3 linked regions of the Maricaulis maris genome follow. The protein of the gene in region 1 binds, or shares a complex with, the protein of each later gene. Links are inferred from orthologs where the notes say so. Each region holds a gene or a part of one and is shown on either strand. Other genes may lie near its edges. The genes, in order: dnaN, AAA969_RS07730 and AAA969_RS02145.

Region 1 (10,589 bases):
ATCTTTCGAGGGGGCGGAAGCCGCGGAAATTTCGGCGATCTGGCGGCGGGTGCGGGCTCACCTGCGTGAGGAGTGCGGACCGGCACTCTACTCCCAGGAAATCGCGCGTCTGCGGGTTCGCCTGACGGAAGCCGGAGTCCTGATCATCATTGCGCCGAGCAGCTTCAATCGCGATTGGGTGGAAGATCATTGGGGTGCGCGAATTCGGGCACTCTGGTCGGAACTCGACACGTCGGACCGCGAGATCCGCCTGCTGTCCGAAGACCAGGATCTGGTCCAGTCGGCGGCAGTGCCGCGTGCCCGGGCCCCGCAGGCCGCTGTTGCCAAGCCGGCTGCCGACCTGCCGACAACAAATATTGCCGATACGGCTTCGGATGCCGCTCCGGTCGACGCCCGTTTCACCTTTGACAGTTTCCGCGTTGGCCCGGCGAATGAAGTCGCCGCCGCCGCGGCACGGACCATGGTCGGTGCCGCGACGCCGCCCTTCAACCCGGTGTTCTTCTACGGCGATTACGGTGTCGGCAAGACCCACCTCCTGCATGCCGTTGCGTCGGCCGTGCAGAAGACGTCCAGGCCGCGCAAGGCGCTTTATCTGACGGCCGAGGAATTCCTCTCGGGCTTCGTCACGGCCATGCGGGCCCGTGACACGATTTCCTTCAAGGAAATGGTCCGGGGTGTTGATGTCCTGCTGATCGACGATGTCCACTTCATCGCCGGCAAGCCGAAAACCGAAGACGAGTTCCTGCACACGATTGCGGCGCTGGTGGCCGAGAACAAGCAGGTGGTGCTCGCCTCGCACAAGCCGCCAGCCGAGCTGCAGATGCAGGACGAGCGCCTGCGCTCCCTGCTGACCGGTGGGCTGTCCTGCCCGCTCGGCAAGCCGGATCTCGATCTTCGCCGCCAGATCCTTGATTGCAAGATTGCCCAGGCGACCTGCCATTACCCGACATTCGACGTGTCCGAGCCGGTCCGCGACTTCCTTGCGGCCCGCATCACTTCGAGCCCGCGTGAGATGGAAGGCGTGCTCAATAATGTGATCTGCCGGACCGCCCTGATCGGTCAGCCGGTGACCATGGAGGTCGTGTCGACCGCCTTGCGGGAGCTCTCGCTGAGCTCGGAGCGCCGGCTCACGGTCGACGAGATACAGAAAGTGGTGGCGACCCATTTCGGCATCACGACTGCGGATATCTGTTCCAAGCGCCGGACCCAGGCCGTTGTCCGTCCGCGTCATATCGCCATGTATCTGGCCAAGACGCTGACCACACGGTCCTTGCCGGATATCGGGCGCCGTTTCGGCGGGCGCGATCACTCGACGGTGATCCACGCGGTGTCGAAAGTCACCCACATGATCGAGTCCGGGGATCCGATCGCTGACGAGATTGATGCGCTGACGCGAGAGTTGCAGAACTGAAGCGGGCGTAACCCTTGCCGAAATTCGCGTTAACGCTGGATAAACCTCTTGCGAACGCGCGAATTCATGTATCCTCTTTGACCCATCCTGGACGATGCAGTCGATTTGCGGTCTGTCCCGGCAAGACTGACCCGGAAAAGACCGACAAAGTTCGTCGACGCGAATTCAGGAAGCTGACGCAGAAGACGTTGAAAGCGGAACGCGAGATATGAAGCTGACGATCGAGCGCGCGACGCTCCTCAAGGCACTGGGCCATGTTCAGGCCGTTGTCGAAAAGCGCAACACCATTCCGATCCTGTCCAATGTGCTGATCTCGGCCGGTCCCGACGGGGCCAGCTTTGCGGCCACCGACCTGGATATCGAGATCCTCGAGACCACCGATGCGCGCTGTGATGGCGAAGGCCTGGTGACGGCTCCGGCCCACACGCTTTACGATATCACCCGCAAGCTCCCGGACGGGGCCGATGTGACCCTGGAGATGAATGGCAGCGATCCGCGCCTGACGCTCAAGGCCGGTCGCTCCAGCTTCTCCTTGCCCTCCCTGCCGCCGGGCGACTTCCCGGTCATGCCGACCGAGGATCTCGAGCACCGCTTCCAGGTGCCGGCCCGCGAGCTGGCCCGCCTGATCGACAAGACCCGTTTCGCGATCTCCACCGAGGAGACCCGCTATTATCTCAACGGTATCCATCTGCATGCCGCCGAGCAGGACGGTCGCAAGACCCTGCGCGCCGTGGCGACCGATGGCGTGCGCCTGGCGCTGGCCGAGGTGGATCTGCCCGAGGGTGCCGACGGCATGCCCGGCGTGATCATCCCGCGCAAGACCGTGCAGGAAGTCAAACGCCTGCTGGAAGACGCTGACGAAATGGTCGAGGTCTCCGTGTCCGAGGGCAAGATCCGCTTCCGTCTCGGCAAGGCTGTGCTGACGTCCAAGCTGATCGACGGCGCCTTCCCGGACTATGAGCGGGTCATTCCGCGCGGCAATACGCGCATGATGTCGGTCGAGAACAAGCGCTTTGCCGAAGCGGTGGATCGCGTGGCCACGATCTCGGTCGAGAAATCCCGCTCGGTGAAGCTGTCGCTGGGTCCGGACGCCTTGACCCTTGCGGTCAACAATCCGGAAAGTGGCCAGGCCGAGGAAGAACTCGCCGTCTCCTATTCCGATGAAGGCTTCGCGATCGGCTTCAATGCCCGCTACATGCTTGATGTGGCGTCGCAGATCGAAGGCGATGAAGCCCGCTTCCATTTCGCCGATGCGGCCTCACCCGCCCTGGTCACCGATAGCGGTGATCCGGACGCGCTTTACGTGCTGATGCCGCTGCGGGTGTGACGGACGACGCCGCCACGCTGAAAACCGAGACACCGCCGCCGGTTCCGCCTGCGGCGGTTCGTCGTTTGCGACTGACCAACTTCCGCAGCTATGCCGATCTCGATCTTGACCTGGCCCCGATCCCGGTCGCCCTGTTCGGTGAGAACGGGGCCGGCAAGACCAATCTGCTGGAAGCGATTTCCTTTCTGGCTCCGGGGCGGGGCTTGCGCTCGGCCGGTGCCGATGGCGTGGCGCGCAAGCAGGCCGGGGGCGTGGCGCCGGAATGGGCGGTTTTCGCCGAGGCTGACACGCTGGAGGGTGGCTACCGGCTCGGTGTCGGGGCCCGCGGTACGGCGCGTCGCGAAACCCGGATCGATGGCGAGCCGGCTGCCCAGAATGCCCTGGCGCGTCTTCTGCCGATGATCTGGCTGACCCCGGCGCAGGACCGCCTGTTTGCCGGCCCGCGCGCTGATCGCCTCAAATTCTTCGACCGTCTGGTCCACGCGGCCGATCCCGCCCATGCCGATGCGGCGAGCGCCTATGAGAAAAGCCGGACCCGACGCCAGCGCCTGCTTGATGAAGGCAGTCAGGATCCCGCCTGGCTGAGCGCGATCGAGGTCGAGATGGCCGGTCACGGCGTCGCGGTCGCGGCCGCACGGCTGGATGCGTTGATCCGCCTGCAAGGCGAGATCGACCGGCGACCTGACGGTGTCTTTCCGCGCGCCGATCTCGCCCTTGATGGCGCAGTCGAGGCCGATCTGGCGGAGGGTCTGACAGCCGGCGAGGCCGAGGACCGGTTCCTGCTTGCCCTGCGCGAGGGCCGCCGCCGCGACAGCGCCGCCGGCCGGACCCTGACCCGCGGTCCGCACCGCACCGAATTGCTCGCCCGGCACCGGGCCAAGGACCAGGCCGCCGGCGATTGTTCGACCGGTGAGCAGAAAGCCCTCATCCTCACCCTCGCCCTCGCCCAGGCGCGCGCGCTGGGGCAGCAATGGGGTGTCGCGCCCCTGCTGCTGCTGGATGAGGCGTGCGCCCATCTCGATGCCACCCGGCGCGAGGGTCTGGCCCAGGAAATCATCGCCTCGGGTTCGCAGGCCTGGCTGACCGGGGTGGAGCGGGTCCTGTTCGAGCCATTCGGCAGCGGGATCCAGTTTCGTGAGGTCCGGGACGGTGCGGTCCGGGACCTCTCTTCGGGTTGATCAGGCCGGTAGCGCGGCCGACCCATCCTCCCCCGCATTTTCTGCCATGACCTGGTCGACACGCTCATGGGCATCGGTCAATGCGACCAGGCATCCAGCCAGCGCGTCGGCAAGAATGTGGATGATGATGGCCGGCCACAGAGACCCGCCCAGCCACACCACCGTTGTCATCAGCACAGTTATCGGCAGGATGCGCAACATGCCGGACACGCCCTGGTAGGCGTGGGCTAAAATGAACAGGCTCATCGATGCCACCGCGGCGGCCCACAGCGGCATGGCCAGTGCCAGCGTTGCCATCAGGAAGCCGCGAAAGACCACTTCCTCGGTGATGCCGGCGGTGACGGACAGGGCCTGAAAGCCGAGATGCTCAGAGACACGCCGCGGGCGCAGCAAGTCAAAGCCCTCCGCTTCTGCCAGTTGAATCCGCAGCTTGCTGCGGGCTGTCCGGTCCAGCGCCGTCGTGACCAGGGAGTAGAGACCGTACAGGATCGCAGCGCCGGCCAGTATCCAGGCCAGCACGCCGCCCGATCCCGTGGTAGCTTGCAGGCCGAGGTCGGTGAAGGGGAGGTTGGCAAAGTGCCAGCACGCGAGACATGTCGCGCACAGGAGCCACAGGCTCAGGCCGGTCTTGAGGTATTGGTGACTGACCGGCGGCCTGTCGTCGGGTTCACGTCTCTTCAGTCGGATGTCGCTGATCACTCCGCTTATCAGGACAGCTGCGATGGCTAGTAGTCCCAGCATCAGTGACGGTGTTTGCGTGAGCGTCTGCATGTGGGAGTCTCCCGTGAAGTCTTGACTGGCGCGTCGCCAGCGTGCGATCGCTTTGTTATCATGCGAATGCGAATTCGCATTCACATTTAGGAGTGCCAAGCAGATGAGTCAAGGGGTGCGGCCGACGCAACAGGCCAGATCACGTGAAACCCGGGACAAGCTGGTGCGGGCGCTGGATAAAAAGCTGCGGGAAAAGTCCTTTGCCGAGGTGTCGATAGCCGAGCTGGCGGAGGCTGCCGGGCTGTCCGTTGGCGCCGTCTACCGCCGCTTCGAGAACAAGGATGCCTTCATACCGGTCATCTTCGAGCTGTATCGTGAACGCCTCGAAGCCTTCATGGTTGGCGAGGGCCGAGTCGAAATCGAGCCGGCTGACGGATTGCGGACAGCGCTTCATGTGGCTTGCGCCGTGGCCTGGAAATTTCTCGACCAGCATGGATATCTGGTCCGGGCCGCGCATATCTATAGCCGTCTGCGACCGGACCTGATCGGTGATGACTGGGAAGCGATGCTGGACCAGGCGCGACAGTCTGCAGAACATTTGCTGGATCTTTTTGGCAATGAAGTGAAACGCCAGGATCGCGCCGAGGCCGCCCAGATGTTTACCTATCTGATGAACACCCTGCCCATCGAACGAGGGCTCTACCGTGCGGAGGGTGCCGCGGTGGTCCTCACGATTGGTGACGAACAATTCGTCCGGGCCATCGCCGATACCCTGTACGGCTATCTCGTGACCGCTGACAGCCGTGACGATTGAAACCCTGCTTCTCTTTGCCGGCGCCCTGCTGGTCCTGTTCGTGACCCCTGGTCCGGGTATTGCGGCGATGATCGCCCGCACGCTGGATACCGGTCCCTGGCATGCCGCGCTGTACGGGTCGGGCATCCTGCTGGGCGACATGTTCTGGTTCACCCTGGCCGTCACCGGCCTGTCGACGGTGGCCCAGCAGCTGGGTCCGTTCTGGCTGGTCGCCAAGATTGTCGGGGCGTCCTATCTGGCCTGGATGGCGTTCAAGGCGTTCTGGAGTGCGTGGACCGGCGCCCGCCCCAAGCCGGTCTTCAAGGCCGGCTCGAAACGCGGCTGGATCGCGACCTTTTTCGCCGGTGTGGCGATGCCCTTGTCCAATCCCAAGCCGATTGTGTTTTATCTCACCCTGGTCCCGGCCTTCATCCCGATCGAGGCGATCACGCCGGTCAGCTATGTTTTGATGCTGCTCATCATGGTGGTCATGGCGGTGCCGACGGCGGGTTTCTACATCGCGGCGGCGCACCGGGCCCGGACCTGGCTTTCGACGCCGGCGGTGCGCCGTGGCGCTGACATCCTGACCGGTCTGGTGATGACCGGAATCGCGCTGCTTTTGCTGTTCCGCTAAGGCGCTGGCATCCGCCTCGCATTCTCATTTGATACGGCGGCCAAAGCGGCACACAATCGCGCCCGCAAGTCTGGGGTACAAGCATGAGTGAGACGATCAATACGGACTTCCGTCGGCCGGACCGGACGGGGGCGCCCTTGCGCGCATCGGTGGTGATCGCGGTCCTCGACGAGGCCGAGAATGTGGCTGCCGTCTGTGACGAGGTCCTGCGCGAGATGGATCGCGCCGGAGCGTTCGAGATTGTCTTCGTCGATGACGGATCGACCGATGCCACGCCCGACATCCTGCAAGGCATTGCCGACAAGGATGACCGGGTCCGCCTGATCCGCCATGACCGCCGTTGCGGCAAGTCCCAAGCCGTGCGCTCCGGCGTGCTGGCCGCGCGTGCACCGTGGATCGCGACCCTGGACGGCGACGGCCAGAATGATCCGGCCGACCTGCCCGACATGCTGGAGAAAGCCTGGTCTGCCGAGGGCGATGCGCCGCTGGTTGCCGGCACGCGAGTGCGCCGCAATGACCCGGTCTCGCGCCTGATCGCGACCCGGATCGCCAATGGCTTCCGCGCCACGGTGCTGGGTGACCATTGCCCGGACACCGGCTGCGGGGTCAAGGTTTTCAATCGCGACAGCTTCCTGCTCCTGCCCTGTTTCGAGGGCATGCACCGCTTCCTGCCGGCGCTGTTCCAGCGCTATGGCCATCCGCTGATCAACCACCCGGTCCAGCACCGCGCTCGCCATGCCGGCCAGTCGAAATACACCAATATCGGCCGGGCCTTTGTCGGCATCTTCGACACGATGGGGGTGATCTGGCTGGTCCGCCGGACCAAGGCGCCGGGGCGTATTGACGAGCGACAGTCGTGATCGCGGCCGGCCCGCGTCTGGGCTGGAAGGGCTGGCTGATCCTGGTCGGTCTGTCCTGTCTGGTCCTGCTTCCCGGTATTTCCTCGCTGCCGCCGGTTGATCGCGACGAGGCCCGCTATGCCGTGGCGACCAGCCAGATGTTGGCGACCGGTGACTTCATCGATATCCGCTTCCAGGAGGAGCAGCGCTATCTCCAGCCGGCCGGGATCTACTGGCTGCAATCGCTCGCGGTGACGCTGACCGGCACGGCCGATAACCGCGCGATCTGGGCCCATCGCATTCCGTCCTTTCTCGGCATCCTGGCGGCCGTGTTGATGACCGGCGCCCTGGCCACGCGGCTCTATGGCCGTCAGGCCGGACTGGCCGCCGCGCTGTTGGTCGCGACCAGTTTCGCGGTCGGCTTCGAGGCCCGCATCGCCAAGACCGACGCCATGCTGCTGGCAACCATAACCGCCGCGCATATCGCGCTGATGCAGGTCTATCTCAAACCTGTGGGGCATTGGTGGCGACCGGCCCTGTTCTGGGCGGCGCTGGGCGCCGGCATGATGATCAAGGGGCCGATCATCCTGCTCTTTGTCGGTCTGGCTCTGGCCGCACTTCTGGTCTGGGACCGCAAGCTCGCCTGGCTGACCGCGCTCAAGCCGCTCTGGGGCGTGCCGCTCTTCCTCGCCATCGTCCTGCCCTGGTACGTCGCGATCGGCATTGTGTCCGATGGCGGTTTCTACGCCGAGGCGGTCGGTGACAGCCTGATGGGCAAGGTCGGTGAGAGCCAGCAATCGCATGCCGGGCCGTTCGGCTATTATCTCGGCCTGTTCTCGCTGACCTTCTGGCCGGGCTCGCTCTTCTTTGCCTATGCGGGGTATTGGACCTGGTGCAATCGCAAGGAGGCGGCGGTCCGCTACCTGATCGCCTGGATTCTTCCCGGCTGGATCGCCTACGAGCTGATCGCCACCAAGCTGCCGCACTACATCATGCCGCTCTACCCGGCGATGGCCTGCCTGGCCGTCGCCGCGATCTTTGTGCCCGGCCAGATCCGGGCGCCGATTTGGGTTCGTATCGGGGCGGGCCTCTACGCCGCAGTCTGGCTGGCCTGTTCCATGCTTGTCGCCGCGCTCGGTCCGGGCGGGTTGTACTGGATCGAGGGCCGGATTTCGCCGATGCTGATCCTTGCCGGTGTGCTGATCGGCCTCGCGGCTGTGGCGACGCTGACCCTCTATCTTACCGGTCGCCGCCCGGCGGCCCTGATTGCCGGTGTGATCGCGGGCGGTCTCGGTGCCGTGACAGTCTATGGCAATACCCTGCCGCGGCTCGAGACGTTCTGGCTCACCCCGCGCATTGTTGCGGCGGTCGAGGCCCACGGCGCCTGCGAAACGACCCGGCTGGTGACCTCCGCCTTCCGCGAGCCGAGCCTGGTCTTCCGGCATGGCCCCTATGACACGCTGCTCGCTGACGGGCCGGCGGAGGCCGCCGATGCCCTCGCCGCTGACCCCTCATGCTCGCTGGCGCTGATTGATGCCGCCGAGGCCGCACCCTTCCTTGCCCGGGCCGGGACGCTGAGCCTGACACCCCAGGCACTGGCCGTGATCGAGGGGCAGAACTACTCCAATGGCGACGAGATGGCACTGACGCTCTACCGCGCCGGCCCGGCCCCGACAGGACCGGGCGAGTGATTCCGGCCGAGCTGGTCACGGCGCTTCGTCGTCATCCCGGCAAGCTGGTCACCGCCATCGGCCTGATCGCCCTGTTCTCGCTGGGTGGGTTCGCCACCCTCTTCCTGCCCGAGGGCATGACCCGGCAGGCCCTCGACGGTCTCGCCGCGATCGGCCACCAGCCCTGGGCACCGCCGCTGGCCATCCTGGCCTTCCTGGTGCTGATCACCCTCGGTGCGCCGCAAGCCGTGCTGATCGCCGCCCTGGTCGCCGCCTTCGGCCCCTGGGCGGGTTTTGCCTATAGCTGGAGCGGCAAGGTTCTGGCCTGTGCGCTGGGTTTCCTGGTCGGTCGACGGGTCGGCTCCGGCTGGCTCGAGCGCAATGCCGGGCCGGACGCGGCCATCGTGATGGACGAGCTCGCCCGGCACGGCTTTTGGGCCAGTGCCGTCATCCGCCTGGTGCCGACCCTGCCATCGATCGTGATCAATATCGCGGCCGGTTGCACGCCGATCCGGTTTCGCGACTTCATCGCCGGCACGGCGCTCGGCAGCATCCCGAAAATGGCGCTGATCGCCTTCGCCAGTCATGCCGCCATACTGGGCCTCGAGGGCGGCGGCATCCGGGCCTGGATTGCGGTCGGTGGAGCGGTGCTTTTGCTGGTCCTGATTGCGGTCATCGGGCGTCGCTGGCTGAAGCGTCGAGCCACCCGGCATCCGATCCCCTGACTCACGCGTACGCGCGTGCACACGCGTGTGCGCGCGAGTGGTCACAGGCGCGCGAAAGCTGTACAACAAAACCATGACGGAACAAGCGAATCAGGAATACGGCGCGGAGTCGATCAAGGTCCTCAAGGGTCTCGATGCCGTGCGCAAGCGCCCGGGCATGTATATCGGTGATACCGATGACGGTTCGGGTCTTCATCACATGGTCTACGAAGTCGTCGACAACGCGATCGACGAGGCGCTCGCCGGCCATTGCTCGGAAGTCCTGGTGACGCTGCACGCCGACGGTTCGGCCTCGGTGCGGGATGACGGACGCGGCATCCCGACCGATATCCACCAGGGCGAGGGCGTATCCGCCGCGCAGGTCATCATGACCCAGCTGCACGCCGGCGGGAAGTTCGACCAGAATTCCTACAAGGTGTCCGGCGGCCTGCACGGCGTCGGCGTCTCGGTGGTGAATGCGCTGTCCGACTGGATGGACCTGACCATCTGGCGCAATGGCAAGGCGCACTACATGCGCTTCCGCCGCGGCGATGCCGAGGAAGACCTCAAGGTCATCGGCGATGCCGAGCCGGGACAGAAGGGCACGGAAGTGCGCTTCATGCCGTCCGAAGAAACCTTCACCATGACCGAGTTCAATCGCGAAACGCTGCAGCACCGTCTGCGCGAGCTCGCCTTCCTGAACTCCGGCGTCAAGATCACCCTGCGCGACGAGCGCGAGGCCGAGCTCTATTCCGACACCATGATGTATGAGGGCGGGGTCGCCGAATTCGTCTCCCACCTCGACCGCAACAAGACACCGATCTTCGTGCCGCCGGTCCTGATCCGGGGCGAGCGTGACGGGGTCTCGGTGGAAGCGGCGCTGGAGTGGAATGACAGCTATCACGAGAACGTCCTCTGCTTCACCAACAACATCCCGCAGCGCGATGGCGGTACGCACCTGGCCGGTTTCCGGGGCGCGCTGACCCGGATCATCAACACCTATGCGGCCTCCTCGGGCCTGGCCTCCAAGGCCAAGGTGTCAATCTCCGGCGATGATGCCCGTGAAGGCCTGACCTGTGTTCTCTCGGTCAAGGTTCCGGACCCGAAATTCTCCTCCCAGACCAAGGACAAGCTGGTGTCCTCGGAAGTTCGTCCCGCCGTCGAAGGCGCGGTCGGCGAGGCGCTGGCCGAATGGTTCGAGGAACACCCGACCGAAGCCAAGATGGTGGTCGCCAAGATCATCGAGGCCGCGGCCGCCCGCGAAGCGGCGCGCAAGGCGCGCGAGCTGACGCGGCGCAAGTCGGCGCTGGAAATCTCCTCCC
Region 2 (5,352 bases), 1.7 Mb from region 1 along the record:
GCGAGGATCACCGTGCCGAGCACCATGTCCGTGATCTCGATCGTCTCCGACCGGGTGAAGAAAGACGTCGCCACAACATAGAGCGTGGCGGCGATATCGAAGGCCAGCAGCCCGTAGCGGAAGCGGTGGGCAGCAGTGGTCTCGGCTTCGTAGAGGTCTTTGATCCTGGACAGCACGGATTGGCCTCCCCTTTCGGCGAAGTAGGCCATGGCGCTCAAGTGGCGAGCCATGGCCACGGTTATGGCGGATCAGGCGGCACGAAACCGGTGGCCGTCACGACGCTTGTCTGTCAGGTCTTGTCCAAGGGCTCCGGGCTGCGCGCTGTTGATCAGTCGCGCAGGGCTTCGGCGAGAGCCTGGTCGAGCGCCATCTCGTTGGCTCCGGGGATAACCACGCCATCGACGATGAAGAAGGGCGTGCCGGTCACGTTCAGCGCCCGGCCGAGCGAGCGGACCTGGTTGATGTGGGCCATTATTTCCGGATCTTCCATATCGGCGCGCATGCGCGCGACATCGACGCCGGAGACGGTCGCCAGCTGGTCGATGCGGGCAGAGGGCAGCGGACCCGATGAGCGGATCATGGCGAGGTGGAAGGCGGCATAGATGTCTTCGCCCTGGCGCAGCGCGGCGAGCGCGGCAACGGCGGCTTCCGTCGAATCATCGCCGAGGATCGGATACTCCTTGTAGAGGATCTGGACGCGGTCGCCGTATTCCTCCTGAACGCCTTCGACCCAGGCCGCTGCCACCCGGCAGTAGGAGCACTTGTAGTCCATGAACTCGACGATCACGACGTCCGGATTGTCCGGACCGATGCGCGGATCGCGCGGGTCGTTGAAGATGGCATCACTATTGGCCGCCAGGGCGTCGTAGACCGACTGCATCTCGCGGGCCCGGGCCCGGCGCTGCAGCTCGATCAGGGCCTCCTCGATGATCTCGGGATTCTCGAGAATATAATCGCGCACGATCTGACGGACTTCGTCCTGGTCCGCTTGCGAAAGCTGAGCCGAAGCAGCCGGCTGCTGGCAGCCGAGAAGCACGACAGAAGCCGCGAGAATGGCGAAAAAGCGATGCATCAGGGTGACCCCTCCCATGTTTGAGGACCTGTCTAGCCCAGCCCCGAAAGGGTTGCGAGACCGACGGCTGTAAAATCCGCGTGTTCGGGGTCGATCCGTGACACCGGAATGGTGGCTTGTGATATCGGGGCTGTCTGTTTATCCAGCGCCGATGTCACCAATCGCGCTCTTCCTGACCAGCCTGTCGCTATCGACGGACGCCTTTGCGGCGGCCCTGGCCCGCGGCAGCGCCGAGCGTCAGCCGCATCTTGCGACGGCCCTCCGGGTCGGCGCGGTGTTCGGCCTTGCCGAGGGCCTGATGTGCCTGGCCGGCTGGACGCTGGCCCTGGTCATGGCCAGCCTCATCATCGCCGTTGATCACTGGATCGCCCTTGTGCTGCTGGGCTTTATCGGCGGCCGCATGGTGTTGAATGGCTGGCGCGAGGATGGCGAGGAGGAGACGGACGGTGAGGGCGCCCGCCGCTCCGTACTGTCGACGGTCATCACGGCGATCGGAACCAGTATCGACTCGGCGGCCGTCGGTGTCGCAATCGCGCTGGCAGGAGGACCGGCCTGGTCCGCCCTGCTGATCGGCGTGACCTCCTTCGTCCTGTCAGCGCTCGGCTATCTGATCGGCCCGCGACTTGGTGCCCGCTTCGGCGGCTATGCCGAGATTGCCGGGGGGCTTGTTCTGATCGCGCTGGGCGTGTCGATCTTTGTCAGCCACACAATGGCCGGCTGAGGTCGCCGCCTCAGGCGATCTCGAAGACGCCGTCGACCTCGACTGCCGCCCCGAGCGGCAGCACCGGGCAGGACACGGCCGAGCGGGCATGACGTCCGGCGTCGCCGAACACCTCGACCATCAGGTCGGAACAGCCATTGATCACCTTGGGAATGTCGGTGAAGCCCGGCACCGCGGCCACGAAGCCGCCGAGCTTGACCACGCGTTTGAGCCGCGACAGGTCACCGCCGCAGGCGACTCGCAGCTGGGCGATCAGGTTGATGGCACACAGGCGTGCAGCGGCCTGTCCGGCCTCGATATCCATATCCCGGCCGAGCGTTCCCGAGACCAGCCCGTCCGCTCCGATCGAGACCTGGCCGGAGATGAAGACCTGGTTGCCGCTCTGCACGAAGGGCACGTAATTGGCGACCGGGGCAACCGGTTCCGGCAGGGTGATTCCAAGCTCGGCGAGGCGGGTGTCGATGGCGGACATGTCAGGCTCCAGTCTGTGATGCTGGCGCGGAGATTAGCGGCGTATCGGCCGCATGCAATCTGCGCGCTTGACTTGACGTGCGCGTCATCCGGCATGGTGCGTTGATGATGACGATGATCCATGAAGACGAGATCCGATTCGAGGCCCGCGACGGTTGTGTCCTGTGTGGCCGGATCATTGCGCCGGACAACCCGCGCGCAGCGGTGCTGATCTCGTCGGGAACCGGCTTTCCCATGGGACTCTATCGCCGGCTCGCCCTGACGGGGGCCGAGGCGGGCCATGCCTGCCTGATCTATGATTATCGCGGGATCGGCGGGTCGGCTCCCAGGGCCATGCGCGGGTTCAAGGCGGATATCGTGGACTGGGGGCGTCTCGATCACGCCGCCGCGCTCGACCGCGCGGCTGCGCTGGCGCCGGGCAAGCCACTCTATGCCGTCGGCCATTCGGTTGGCGGACATCTTCCCGGCTTTGCCGACAATGCTGGAGCGGTCGCGGCTCATGCCTTCATCACGGTCGGGACCGGCTACTGGCGCGCCCATGAAGTGAGCTACCAGCCGTCGGCGCTCCTGTTCTGGCTCCTGTACGGACCCGCTTGCCTCGCCCTGAAAGGTTATATCCCGGCGGGTGGTCTCTGGGGTGGTACGGCGCTTCCCCGAGACATCTTCCTGCAATGGCGCCAATGGGCCTCGAAACCGGACTATCTCGGGCATTACCTCGATCAGCTCGAGCCCCATCATTTCGACGCGATCACCGCACCGATCCGGTCCTGGAGCTTCAGCGATGACCGGCTCTGTACGCGGCGCTCTGCCGAGGACCTGCTCACGCTTTATCCCAATGCCCCGTCCGAACACGTCCGTCTGTCGCCAGCCGAGATCGGTGCCACGCGCGTCGAGCACCACGGGGCTTTCAAGAAACAGGCGGCCGCGTTCTGGCCGCAGGTCTTCAACTGGTTTGATCAGGTTTCGGCTTCGGCTTCGCGCTGAGGCCGCGGCCCTTGACCACCGCATCACTGCCGAATTTCTGGCGGGCCTTGTCCATCGCCCGCTCGGCCGTGGCCCGGCGAATCGCTTGCGGGTCCAACAGGTCGCCAGCATCGCCGACCGCATCCCGCAGGCTGGAGAACCCGATCCCGAGCAGGCGAAAGCGGGTCCCGTCGACCTCCGGCGCCAGCAGCTGCTGGCCGACCCGGAACAGGGAGTCGGCGAGCTGGCTGGGTTCGTTCAGGGTGCGGCGCCGGGTGCGGGCGCGAAAGTCCGAGGTCTTGAGCTTCAGCGTCACGACCTGGCCGGACACGCCCTTGGCTTTCATCTGGTCAGCGACCCGGACACTCAGGCGCCAGAGGTGTTTTTCCAGTGTTTCGCGGTCGTCATGGTCGGCATTGAAGGTCGTCTCGGCCGACACGCTCTTGCGTTCGCGTTCCGGAGAGACCTTGCGCCGGTCCTCGCCGCGCGACAGGCGCGACAGGTGATAACCCATATCGCCATAGCGATCGGCCATGCGCTTGTCGCCCTGCCGGCGGATATCAGAAAGGGTGCGGATGCCATCGCGCTCCAGCCTGGCGGCAAAGGCCGGACCGACGCCATAGATCGAGCGTACGGGGCGCGGGGCCAGGAAATCGAGCGCTTCGGCTTCGCCGATCACCGCAAACCCGTTCGGCTTGTCGAGGTCCGAGGCGGTCTTGGCGAGAAATTTGTTGAAGGACAGGCCGACCGAGACGGTGATCCCGACCGTGTCCTCGATGCGCCGCTGCAGGCGCAGCAGGGTCAGCGCAGGCGGGGCGCCATGAAGGCGGGCGGTACCGGTCAGGTCGAGAAAGGCTTCATCGATCGACAGCGGTTCGACCAGGGGCGTGATGTCCTTCATCATGTCGCGGATGCGATAACCCTCGGCGGTATACTTGCCATGGTCGGGGCTGATCACCAGGGCATCGGGACAGGCCTGCAACGCCTTGAACATCGGCATCGCCGAGTGGACCCCGTAGAGCCGGGCGATATAGCAGCAGGTCGAGACCACACCGCGTTGTCGGCCACCAATGATGACCGGCTTGTCCTCAAGCCCGGGATTGTCGCGCTTCTCGACCGCCGCGAAGAAGGCGTCACAATCGATATGGGCGATCGACAGGGTATTGAGTTCGGCATGCCGCAGCAGGCGGTGGCTGCCACAGGCCGGGCAGGCATCGGCCTGTTCGGGCAGTGCTGTCAGACAGGCGCGGCAATACCCCGGTTCGCTCACGCCTGGTCCTGATCCTCGGTCTCGTCGGCCGGCCACAGCCAGGCCGCGCCCCTCACACCGGAGGCATCGCCATGTTGATGTCGCACGATGCGGGTGCGGCAGACATCCGAGAAGAGATAAGCCGGCAGAGCCGTCATGATCCGCTCTGGCAGGCCATCGGCGTTGGACACGCCACCGCCCAGTACAATGATGTCCGGATCGAGGATGTTGATGACACTCGCCAGGCCGCGGGCGAGCTGGTCGCTGTGACGGGCGACGCTGTCCAGCGCCGCCTTGTCCCCCGCCGCTGCCGCCGCGAAGATGGCTTCTCCGCTCAGCGCACCGCCATGGCTCCGGGCGTGACAGGCCGCCAGCCCCGGGCCAGACAGCCAGGTTTCGAGGCAGCCGCGCTTGCCGCACCAGCAGGCCGGCGGGTCGAGTTCGTTCGCCTGTGGCCAGGGCAGGGGGTTGTGCCCCCATTCACCGGCAATGCCCTGACAGCCCTCGACAAGCCGGCCGCCGACCACCAGCCCGCCGCCGACGCCGGTGCCGAGAATGACACCGAATACGACATTACCGTCCCGGCCTGCGCCGTCACGGGCTTCTGAAAGAGCAAAACAATTGGCGTCATTGGCGCTGCGGACCGGACGCTCGAGGCGGGCCGACAAATCATCGCGGAGGGGACGATCATTGAGCCAGACCGAATTGGCGTTGCGCATCAGGCCGGTCACCGGGCTGATCGAACCGGGGTGTGCGAGCCCGACGCGGGAGGCACCGTGGGCAGCTTCAAGGTCCTCGACCAGACGCGCGATCGCGTTGATCGTACCCTCAAGGCTCCGCGGCGTCGGTACGCGCTGACGGGCGCGCTCCGCGCCA
Region 3 (10,624 bases), 500 kb from region 1 along the record:
GGCGTTCATCGAGTCGATGACGGCCTGTTCCTGTTCGGTCGGCGCGGTGGTCGCGCAGGACGCGAGAAGGAGCGCGCTGATCGGAGCGAGAGCGAAGACATTACGCATGGTATGAACCGGGCCACTGTTAAGCATGACTTGAATCTGGGCTGTGCCGGTCAAGAATGCGTTAATCCGCCCGATCCCTTCGGGTCCATGAAAGGAAGTGCCATGACCGCCCTGATCCAGACCGCTCCCAATGCCCGCATGCTGCGCCTCGTCGGCGAGGCCGACGCGGCTGCGGTGATCGCCGATCTGCCCGCTGATCAGCGCGGCCTCGGGGCCGGTTTCAAGGGTAAGCCGGGGCAAATCGTGCTGCTGCCCGACGGCGGTGAGGCGTCGGCCCTGTTGGGCATCGGCAGCGGCAAGGACGCTTTCGTCCTCGGCGCGGCGCCGTTGACCCTGCCGGAAGGCGACTGGCAGATCGAGGCGCTGCCCGCGGCGATGGATGCGACCCTCGCCACGACCGCCTGGGGACTGGGGAGCTACAGCTTCACCACCTACAAGCCGGCGCCGCGCGAGGCCGCCCGCCTGGTCGCGCCGGAAGGTGCCGACCTTGAGGAAGCCCGCTCGATTGTCCGCGCGGTCCATCTGACCCGTGACCTCGTCAATACGCCGGCTGACCGGATGGGGCCGGAAGGGCTCGAGGCTGCCTTCCGCGCTCTGGCCGAGACGTTTGGCGCGACCGTCCGGGTCACCCGCGGCGATGATCTGCTGGCCCAGAACTACCCGATGATCCACGCGGTCGGCCGGGCCGCCGGCGAAGCGCCGCGCCTGCTCGAACTGGAATGGGGCGAGGCGGACCATCCGCGTGTGGCGATTGTCGGCAAGGGCGTCTGTTTCGACTCTGGCGGTCTCGACATCAAGGCCGCTCAATTCATGCGTCTGATGAAGAAGGACATGGGCGGTGCGGCGAATGCCATGGGGCTGGCCCGTATGATCATGGCCGGCAAGCTGCCGGTCCGTCTGCACCTGCTGGTCCCGGCGGTCGAGAACGCGATCGGCGCCGACGCTTTCCGGCCCGGCGACATCCTCGACTCCCGCAAGGGCCTCACGGTCGAGATCGACAATACCGATGCCGAGGGCCGACTGGTGCTGGGTGACGCGCTGGCGCGGGCGACCGAGGAGCCGTGCGATCTCCTGCTCGATTTCGCGACCCTGACCGGGGCAGCCCGTGTCGCCCTTGGACCTGAAGTCGCGCCTTTCTATACCGATGATGATGGCGTCGCCGAAGCCTTGGCCAAGTGTGCGGGGGCTGTGTCCGACCCGGTCTGGCGGATGCCACTCTGGGACGGCTATGAAAGCGAAATGGACGGCGAGATCTCGGATCTGGTGAACAGCGCCGCCACACCGATGGCCGGCTCGATCACTGCGGCCCTCTTCCTGCGCCGCTTTGTCGGTGATGCGCGCTGGGTCCATTTCGACATTTTCGCGTGGAACCCCAAGCCGCGCCCCGGTCGCCCGAAAGGCGGCGACATGCACGCCGCGCGCGCCGTTTACCAAATGCTCAAGGAGCGATTCCAGAATAAGGGCTGATCAACCCGATCAGGCCGCCCCTGGAGTTTCGTCATGCCGTCACAGGCGATGACATCGCTTGAGATGATGCGTCGCGTGTCCGCGGACGCTGTCCGCGGGGCTGCGGCCGATCTGACCGCGCGGCAATTCGCCTTGCTGCTCGCCATTTTCATGAAGCCGGGACCGCATGCGATCCGGGATCTCGCGCGTCAGCTCGACCTGCCCAAGCCGGCCGTCACCCGGGCGCTTGACGTGCTCGAACGCCAGGGTTTTGTGCGGCGCAAGCGCGATCGCGCGGACGGGCGCGATGTTTCGGTGCATCGCACTGTAAAGGGAGCGGTTTTCCTGTACGATTATGGCGAAGCCGTCGCTCATCGTGCCGAGGAAACGCGTTCATGTCCCAGCTGGATCCCCGTCTTACGCCAGCCCGCCCCGATCTCGCCGCCACTGAATTGAAGGGCCGCGTCGAGGCGGAGCGCTATGTCGATCCGGTTGACTATCAGGTCGTCATTCCGGCGGCGCCGATCCGCAAATCCGCCGACGCCCATGCGGCAATGGACGATCAGCTCCTCGCCGGTGAAGTCTTTGCCGTGCTGGAGACGGTGGATGGCTGGGCCTGGGGCTTCTCGCGCGCCGACGGCTATGTCGGCTGGGTCGATCTCGCCGGCCTGTCTGCCGAAATCCATCCGGTCGACCGCCAGGTCAGCGTGTTGCGCACCTATGCCTTCAGCGAACCGAGCATCAAGACCGCGCCCAACCATTTGCTCAGCCTCAATGCCCGCTTCCGGGCCGGCCGTCGCGACGGGCGCTTTGTCGAGGCTGTCGGGCTGGGCTGGGTGATCGAGGCCCATACGGCGCCGATTGGCGAGACCGCCGGAGATTTCGTGGCGGTGGCCGAGGCCTTCCTCGGCGCGCCCTATCTGTGGGGCGGCAAGGAGAGCCTCGGGCTGGACTGCTCCGGGCTTGTGCAAATGGCGCTGCAGGCTGCCGGTCAGATCATGCCGCGGGATGCGGACCAGCAGGAGGCTGCGCTGGCGGCGGCCTGGTCAGATGTCACGGGAGTTTCCGAGCGTCAGCGCGGCGATATCGTGTTCTGGCCCGGCCATGTCGGCATCATGACCGATAGCGAGCATCTGTTGCACGCCAATGCCAGCACCATGGATGTTACGCTGGAGCCCTTTGTCGAAGCCGAGGCCCGGATCCGGGCGGCTGAAAATCCTGTCCGGGCGATCTACCGACCGGTTTGAGTATCGGCCGGGTGGTCGCCGCGAGGTCAGGGTCGGCTCCCCGCGCAAGAAAAAAGCCCCGGCCAATGACCGGGGCTTGATTCTGTCCGCTGGAGGCGAAGCCTACTGGCCGTCGCCTTCCGGCATGTCCTGGGCGGTTTCGCCCATGTCTTCAGCATCGTCCGACATCGTGCCCATGGCGTCGTCGACATCGTCTTCCGATTCCATCTCGGCCAGCGGGGCCGGCAGCGGCATCGGATTGTCCGACAGCGAGCGGAGATAGGCGATCAGCTCATGACGGGTATCGTCATTGCCGAGGCCGCGGAACGACATCGCCGTACCCGGAGCGTAGCCGGCCGGATTTTCGATGAAGGCGTCAAGCGCCGCATAGGTCCAGCTGCCTTCGAGGCCCTGCAGGGCGCCGGAATAGCTGAACCCGGCATGGTTGGCGATGTCGGCGCCGACAACACCCCAGAGATTCGGGCCCACGCCATTGGCGCCGCCCTGCTCGAAGGAGTGACAGGCTGCACAGCGGCGGGCCGCGCGCTCACCGGCGCCGATATCGGCGGAAGCGAGGACGAGGCCGTAATCAGTCGGGCCTTCTTCGACCACAGCTTCGCTGCTGGCACCGCTTTCAAGCGCAGCCCAGTCAACCGGGTAAGCCGTGTTCTCGGCCGTCAGTTCGTCTGCGGCGTGCGACGGAACCAGGAGATGCCCCAGTTCGGTGATCGCCAGGACACCCAGCACTGTTGCAAGCACGACGCCGGCAACCTTGTTCCAGAAGAGTTCGCCCATGGACGCCCCCAAATTCAATCAGGTTGAAAAATCGACTTGTGTTTGGCACGGGCCGCGCGGACAGGCAACACCGCAACGCGCTCTTGTGCATGCGTTATCACGACGCACGGGCAGTTTTGCACGGGATAGCGGTTCTCGGTGAGACCCCGATCAGATCACCTCATCGGCCCAGAGCTCGGCCAGGCGCCGGGCAATCGCGATCGAGGCCGGCATGGCGGCGTCCGGATGCCGGGCGGCCAGCATGTCCCGGACCTCGTCGCGGGTGAACCAGCGCGCCTGTTCCAGCTCGTGCGGGTCGACGCTGATGGTCGCGTCTGTAACGGGGGCCACGAGGCCGATCATCAAGGAGGAGACGAAGGGCCAGGGCTGTCCCATGACGTAGCGGATACCGGCAATGTCGACCTTGACGCCGGATTCCTCCTCGAGCTCGCGGGCGCACGCTTCTTCCAGCGTCTCGGCGGGTTCGACGAAGCCGGCCAGCGCCGACCACATGCCGTCCGGCCAGGCGCTCTGGCGGCCCAGCAGGCAGCGATCACCATCGGTCGCCAGCATGATCACGACCGGATCGACCCGGGGAAAGTGCTCGGTTTCGCAGCCGGTGCAGATCCGGCGCCCACCGCCGGACTTGATACGGGTGGCCGTCCCGCACGCCGGGCAGAAGCCGTTGCGGGCATGCCAGCCGAGCAGGGCCTTCGCCTGGGCATAGATCGCGGCCTCGTCATGGCTCAGGGCCATGGCGGCCTGGCGGGCCGGGACGATCTCGCTACCCAGTGGCAGCATGTCGGCCTGTGTGATTGTGGCAGCAAAGCAGGGCGAGCCCTTGTAGTGCCCGAGGAAGAGCCCGGCCGCCATGTCAGCCAGGGACGCAATCTCGCTCCGACGGAACCAGTACAGCCCGCTTTCGCCCTGAAAAACCGGGTCGCCCTCGACAACGCCCATCCACCAGCCCTCATCGCCGGCGAGAAGCGCCTCGACACGGGCCTCGTCGCGACGCAGCTGGTCGCCACGATCGAGCGGGGAGCCGGCGAAGACGAGCGGGTCCCGGCCGGCGAGCAGGCTGCGATCATTCATGGCGTTCTCCGTCGGACAAACCGCGACGCCGGAGCGCCGCCTTGCTCGCAGGCATAGCCAGCTCCGGCATGGGCAGCAATATGGGGCTTGTTATTGAGAATGATTCTCAATAAGGCTGATGCCAGGAGGAAGGATCATGAAGTCTGATAATGGCAGCAGCTGTCCGACGAGAGCTATCCATACCCGGATGGCGGTGCGGGACTGGCTGGAAACACAAGCCCGGGTGACCGGCTATTGGCGTGATCTCCTGCTTGAGGCGGGTGATGATGCGGGCCTTGTCGAGGCGCTCGATGAGCATGTCCGTTTCCTGCGGGCGGCGGCGCTGTGCGGTGAGGGCGATGTCCTGCAGACACAATGACGGCACGCCTTGCACACCAGCCTCTGGCGGGCGATATAGGGGGCGGAAGATCGGCGGTGGACGAGCGCCTCGCCAACCCGGTCAGGTCCGGAAGGAAGCAGCCGTAACGAGTTTTCGTTCGGGTCGCTGTCCGGTCTTCCACCTTCTCTGCGCAGCGCGGCTCACGCCCGCCGGCGCGGCCCTGGAACCGCCAACCCGATGAGCTGTCATGGATGATACGCCGCTCCCGACTGATGCCGACGGAGCGGGCGACGTCCTTATGCCCGGGCTGGACCTGCCCGCGACCGAGCCGGGAGCCGGCCCGGCGCCGGGTTATCAGGTGCTGGCGCGCAAATATCGGCCCAACACCTTCGAGGACCTGATCGGCCAGGACGCGATGGTCCGGACGCTGACCAATGCCTTCGCCGCAGGCCGCATTGCCCACGCCTACATGCTCACCGGTGTTCGCGGGGTCGGCAAGACCACGACCGCGCGCCTGATCGCGCGGGCGCTCAACTTCGAGACCGATACGGTCGACGCGCCATCCATGGCGCTGGGTGAGACGGGCCGTCATTGCGACGCCATTGCCCGCTCGGCCCATGTTGATGTGATGGAGATGGACGCTGCCTCGCGTACCGGGGTCGGCGACATTCGCGAGATTCTCGAGGGCGTGCGCTACGCCCCGGTCTCGGCGCGCTACAAGGTCTACATCATCGATGAGGTGCACATGCTCTCCACCTCCGCCTTCAACGCCCTGTTGAAGACGCTGGAGGAGCCGCCCGAGCACGCCAAGTTCATTTTCGCCACGACCGAAATCCGCAAGGTCCCGGTGACCGTGCTGTCACGCTGCCAGCGCTTTGACCTGAAGCGGATCGACCGCGAGGTCCTGACCGATCACCTCGAGCGGATTTGCGGTCTTGAGGGCGCGTCGGTCGAGCGCGACGGCCTGTCGCTGATCGCGCGCGCCGCCGAGGGCTCGGTCCGTGATGCGCTCTCCCTGCTCGACCAGGCCATCGTTCAGGGCAGTGATGCCGATGGGCCGGTCAGCGCACCGCAAGTGCGCGACATGCTCGGTCTCGCCGACCGCGCCCGCGTGCTCGACCTGCTTGAACAGACCCTGACCGGCAAGACGGCAGCGGCGCTGGGGGAGCTGACGTCGCTGCACGATGCCGGCGGTGACCCGGTGGTGATTACCCGCGACCTGCTCGACTATGTCCATGCCACCGCCCGTGTAAAAGCAGCTGGTCCTGAAGCCGATCTGGGCGAAGCGGCGGACACCGTGGCGCGCCTCGTCGCACTGGCCGAAAGCCAGTCGCTGGGTCAGCTGACCCGGATGTGGAAAATCCTGCTGACCGGGCTCGATGATGTGCGCGCTGCGCCGGATGCGCTGGCCGCTGCCGAGATGACGGTGCTGCGGCTCGCCTCCGCCGCATCCCTGCCGCCGCCGGAGGATGCCGCCCGCGTGCTCGCGGGCCTGCCGCGCGCTGCTGCGCCTGCGGAGGCGCCGGGAAAGCCTGAGCCGGCCGCTGCGCCGGCCCCGCCGGATACACCGCACGCTGCTGCTGCGGATGGTCCGTCCGAACCGGCCCCCCATCGCGCCCTTACCGAACCGGAACAGGTCAGTGCGGTCGAGCAGGAGGCGCCCGCCATCTCGGGGCCCCAGACCTGGGAAGCCCTGATGACAATGCTGCGCGAGAAGCGCGATATCGGTCTGCAATCCGACATGGAACGCTATGTCCGCCCGGCGGCCTTCAAGCCCGGCTCGTTCAGCTTCCAGCCGCTGGAGGACGCACCCCGCGACCTCGCCCAGCGCCTGTCGCGCCGTCTGCTCGAATGGACCGGCGAGCGCTGGATGATCCTCGCGGATGGCTCACTCAAGGGCGGCGAGACCTGGGCCGAGCGCCGCGAGCGCCTGAAGGCCGAGCGGCTCGAGGAAGCCCGCCGTGATCCGGCGGTGACCGAAGCCTTGCGGCTCTTCCCGGGGGCCGAGATCATTGCTGTCCGCGATCCCGTGACGGATGACGAGACGGCCAGCGACGCAACAACGGAGAAACGCGCATGAAAGACCTGATGGGCCTCATGAAACAGGCGCAGGCCATGCAGGAGAAAATGGTCGAGGCGCAGGCCCGGCTTGGCGAGACCGAGGTGACCGGCGAGGCCGGTGCCGGTCTGGTCAAGGTCGTGCTGACGGCCAAGGGCGACATGGTCTCGATCGATGTCGACAAGAGCCTTCTCGATCCGGAAGAACCGGAAATCCTCGAAGACCTTCTCAAGGCGGCGCATGCCGACGCCCGCCGCAAGGGCGATGCCGCCCAGCAGGAGATCATGAAGGAAGCCGCCGGCGGCCTGCAAATGCCGCCCGGCATGCAGATGCCGTTCTGAGCGCGCTGTCTCCGCGATGAAATCCGCCTCTGCCGGCCCTGAAATCGAACGCCTGATCTCGCTGCTCGCGAAGCTGCCCGGGCTTGGTCCGCGCTCGGCGCGGCGCGCCGCCCTGAACCTGCTCGGCAAGAAGGACGCGCTGATGCGTCCACTCGCCGATGCACTGGCTGACGCGGCCGACAAGATCCGGGCTTGCAGCGAATGCGGCAATCTCGATGTGGCTGACCCCTGCACGGTCTGCGCTGCGCCCAACCGGCTCGATGCCGCCATCTGCGTGGTCGAGACCGTTGGTGATCTGTGGGCGCTGGAACGGGCCGGGGCGTTCAAGGGGCGCTACCATGTCCTCGGCGGCGTGCTGTCCGCGCTCGACGGCGTCCGTCCGGAGGACCTCAACATCACCAAGCTGGTCGAGCGGGCGGCGCGGGACGAGGTCACCGAGATCGTGCTGGCGCTCAACGCCACCGTCGACGGCCAGACCACAGCACATTACCTCGCCGATCGCATGGCCGGCTGCGGGGTCTCGATCACGTCCCTGGCGCGGGGCGTGCCGGTCGGGGGTGAGCTGGACTATCTCGACGACGGGACACTCGCCGCAGCCTTCCGCAGCCGGTCTAGCGTTTGACCGATCCTGTTCTCCGGGAAATTTCGCCCTATCCTTTTCATGAAATGGAGGGGATTTCGGGGTGAGGCCGATGACCAATCAAGACGCCGGTGGGCCGGAGACGCTGCGCGTGACACCGCGCACCTTCATCCTGTTTTTCTGCACCGGCCTGTTCATGGTCGCGCTGGTGCTGGCCGCGATCACCTCGGTCAAGATCCAGGCCTTTCATTTCGGTCCATTGACCGTGCTCGTGCCTGCCGGAACCATCGCCTTCGGCCTGACCTATCTGGCGACGGATGTGATCTCGGAAGTCTGGGGCCGCGCCTATGCGCTGTGCGTCGTGATCGTCGGCGTTCTGATGCGCTTCCTGATCCTGCTGCTCCTGCTCTACGCCATGCACGCGGAAGACGTCTTCCCCTTCATCACGGCGGCGGGTAACTGGACCGAGGTCCAGCAGGCCGCCTTTGTCGATGTCTTCTCGTCGGGGAACCGCATCAACCTTGCCGGCATGGTTGCTTTCGGTCTGAGCGCGCTTGCCGACGTGCTGATCTTCCATCACCTGCGTCAGAAGGATGCCGGCAAGAACCGGCTCTGGCTGCGCAACAACATCTCGACCATGGCGTCGCAGATCTTCAACAGCATGATCTTCGTGACCGTCGCTTTTGCGGGCACCCAGGGCTGGTCGGTGATTGGCAGCCTGATTCTCGGTCAGATCATCGTGAAGCTTCTGGCCGCCGCCTTCGATACGCCGTTGGTCTACCTTCTGCGCAATATCGCGGAAGGCCGGAAACTGACCGATCTGACGGGGTGATCGCGGTGCCGGGCGGCCGGCTCAGGGAATGACCGGGACCAGACGCAGAACGGCACCTTCCAGATCATCGGTCAGCAGGTAGAGATTGCCATCCGGGCCGGTCGCGACATCGCGAATGCGCTCGCCGCGCTCGACCAGCAATTCCTCACGCGAGATGATCCGGTCACCTTCGACCTCGAGGCGGACCAGCATGGAGCCGGCGAGGGCGCCGACAAAGGCATCGCCCTGCCAGTTGGCGAAACCATCACCGGTATAGAAGGTCAGGCCGGACGGCGCGATCGACGGATCCCAGAACCAGATCGGCTGTTCCAGGCCTTCGCCATGGGTCGCGTCGGAGACCGGTGTGCCGTTGTAATTAATCCCGTAGGTGATCAGCGGCCAGCCGTAATTATTGCCGGCTTCCAGGATGTTGATCTCGTCACCACCGCGGGCGCCGTGCTCATGTGCCCAGACCGACCCGGTCTGCGGGTTGATCGTGATGCCCTGCACATTGCGGTGGCCATAGCTGTAGATCTCCGGCTGGGCGCCGCGAGCACTGGCAAACGGATTGTCGAACGGGACGGTGCCGTCGTCATTCAGGCGGATGACACTGCCCAGATGATTGCCGAGATTCTGCGCTTCGTCGCGATGCAGGCCGCCATCACCGAGCGTCAGCAGCAGGGTGCCGTCGGGCAGGAATTGCAGTCGCCCGCCGAAATGGAAGCCGCGCTCCTTGTCGAAATTGACCCGGAACAAGGTCTCGACGCTTTCCAGCGTGGACGCATCATCGCTGAGCCGCCCGCGCGCGAGCGCAGTATGGTTGGCATTCGCACGGCCTTCGGCATAGGCGAAATAGACCAGTCGGTTGCTGGCAAAGTCCGGGTGGACGGCGAGGCCGAGCAGCCCCCCCTGTCTCTCGACGAGGATATCCGGCAGGCCGCTTATCGCGTCGGCGCGCATCGTTCCGTTCTCGATCAGCCGCAGCCGGCCCTCGCGCTCGGAGACAAGCATGTTGCCATCCGGCAGGAAGGCCATGGACCACGGGAATTCGAGCCCTTCGGCGACGGTCTCGACCCGGAAATCCGCCTGTTCGGTCTCATGAATGTCCGATTGTGCCAGGCCGGCCGATGTCATCACGGCCGCAGCCGTCAAGCCCATGAGGAAACGCATGCGATACTCCCTGCTCCACGCGACAGCACACAAACTAGCGCATTGGCGCGAGCGGGGTAGGCAGGCATGCACCTGATCCGCCGATTTTTGGCGGTGTTGTTAAAGCGCGATTGAGCCGGCAAAGCTGGCGAGGCGGGGCGCAAGTTGCGGCTGGAAGGCGCTGACCTGGGCCCAGCGCCGACGCAGGCGCCCGGGCAGGGCGCCGATCTTGCCCGGCACATGTTCGACGGTCTGTTCCGCCAGCTCCCAGGTCCGGATGCCCAGGGCCGCGAGGCCCGGCGACAGGACGCGGCCCTGCCCGAGGGGCACTGTGTGGCTGGCATAATGCTTCTTGTAATGATCGCCGCCGGTGCCGAGATCGACGCGACGAATGCCGCGCGCCGGGGCCTGTTCAAACAGGCCGTGCAGCAGGAGCAGGCCGGGTGAATAGCGCGACAGCTCCGGATCATAGGCCGGAAACCAGGAATGGTAGATATCGCCGGCAACCAGGCCAAACTCGACTGCAGCCAGGCGATCACCGAACCACAGGGCGGCTGTCAGGCCGGAGAATTCCTGGCCCTCGCGGCGGCGCAGGTCGGTCAGCACGGTCTGGACCCAGTCGATCCCGAACACGTTGAGCTTGCCGGTATCGCGATACTGGTTCTGTTTCCAGGTGCTCAGGGCGCGAAAGGCGCTGCCTTCCGGATCCCCCAGTGTGA

Evidence for each region.
Region 2: the proteins of dnaN (region 1) and AAA969_RS07730 are in contact, whole or in part, in a solved structure (PDB 1OK7), measured with the Escherichia coli proteins. The link is inferred for Maricaulis maris from one-to-one orthologs.
Region 3: the proteins of dnaN (region 1) and AAA969_RS02145 are in contact, whole or in part, in a cryo-EM structure (PDB 8GIZ), measured with the Escherichia coli proteins. The link is inferred for Maricaulis maris from one-to-one orthologs.

Annotation. Positions count from the first base shown.
Region 1 is NZ_AP027270.1:142-10,730, forward strand. What follows is about bases 798-3,678. They hold dnaN (DNA polymerase III subunit beta), read left to right. Parts: upstream 798-1,619; coding sequence 1,620-2,738; downstream 2,739-3,678. Other genes in these bases: dnaA (chromosomal replication initiator protein DnaA), read left to right, coding at 798-1,411; recF (DNA replication/repair protein RecF), read left to right, coding at 2,735-3,678. Outside these bases: more of dnaA, read left to right, coding at 1-797; more of recF, read left to right, coding at 3,679-3,916; AAA969_RS00020 (CPBP family intramembrane glutamic endopeptidase), read right to left, coding at 3,917-4,687; AAA969_RS00025 (TetR/AcrR family transcriptional regulator), read left to right, coding at 4,803-5,441; AAA969_RS00030 (LysE family translocator), read left to right, coding at 5,431-6,054; AAA969_RS00035 (glycosyltransferase family 2 protein), read left to right, coding at 6,138-6,914; AAA969_RS00040 (ArnT family glycosyltransferase), read left to right, coding at 6,911-8,584; AAA969_RS00045 (TVP38/TMEM64 family protein), read left to right, coding at 8,581-9,288; gyrB (DNA topoisomerase (ATP-hydrolyzing) subunit B), read left to right, coding at 9,362-10,589. UniProt on the Escherichia coli protein: Confers DNA tethering and processivity to DNA polymerases and other proteins. Acts as a clamp, forming a ring around DNA (a reaction catalyzed by the clamp-loading complex) which diffuses in an ATP-independent manner freely and bidirectionally along dsDNA.
Region 2 is NZ_AP027270.1:1,662,510-1,667,861, reverse strand. What follows is about bases 2,353-5,352. They hold AAA969_RS07730 (DNA polymerase IV), read right to left. Parts: upstream 4,498-5,352; coding sequence 3,208-4,497; downstream 2,353-3,207. Other genes in these bases: AAA969_RS07725 (ROK family protein), read right to left, coding at 4,494-5,352; AAA969_RS07735 (alpha/beta hydrolase family protein), read left to right, coding at 2,370-3,248. Outside these bases: AAA969_RS07755 (ion channel), read right to left, coding at 1-176; AAA969_RS07750 (thioredoxin domain-containing protein), read right to left, coding at 329-1,072; AAA969_RS07745 (manganese efflux pump MntP family protein), read left to right, coding at 1,224-1,793; AAA969_RS07740 (RidA family protein), read right to left, coding at 1,804-2,265. UniProt on the Escherichia coli protein: Poorly processive, error-prone DNA polymerase involved in translesion repair and untargeted mutagenesis. Copies undamaged DNA at stalled replication forks, which arise in vivo from mismatched or misaligned primer ends.
Region 3 is NZ_AP027270.1:491,851-502,474, forward strand. What follows is about bases 4,713-7,628. They hold AAA969_RS02145 (DNA polymerase III subunit gamma/tau), read left to right. Parts: upstream 4,713-5,212; coding sequence 5,213-7,045; downstream 7,046-7,628. Other genes in these bases: AAA969_RS02135 (hypothetical protein), read left to right, coding at 4,783-5,004; AAA969_RS02150 (YbaB/EbfC family nucleoid-associated protein), read left to right, coding at 7,042-7,365; recR (recombination mediator RecR), read left to right, coding at 7,382-7,628. Also shown: AAA969_RS02105 (tetratricopeptide repeat protein), read right to left, coding at 1-108; AAA969_RS02110 (leucyl aminopeptidase family protein), read left to right, coding at 211-1,575; AAA969_RS02115 (MarR family transcriptional regulator), read left to right, coding at 1,609-2,010; AAA969_RS02120 (C40 family peptidase), read left to right, coding at 1,950-2,801; AAA969_RS02125 (c-type cytochrome), read right to left, coding at 2,904-3,575; nudC (NAD(+) diphosphatase), read right to left, coding at 3,726-4,646; more of recR, read left to right, coding at 7,629-7,987; AAA969_RS02160 (queuosine precursor transporter), read left to right, coding at 8,058-8,777; AAA969_RS02165 (PQQ-dependent sugar dehydrogenase), read right to left, coding at 8,799-9,926; AAA969_RS02170 (GNAT family N-acetyltransferase), read right to left, coding at 10,026-10,624. UniProt on the Escherichia coli protein: Part of the beta sliding clamp loading complex, which hydrolyzes ATP to load the beta clamp onto primed DNA to form the DNA replication pre-initiation complex.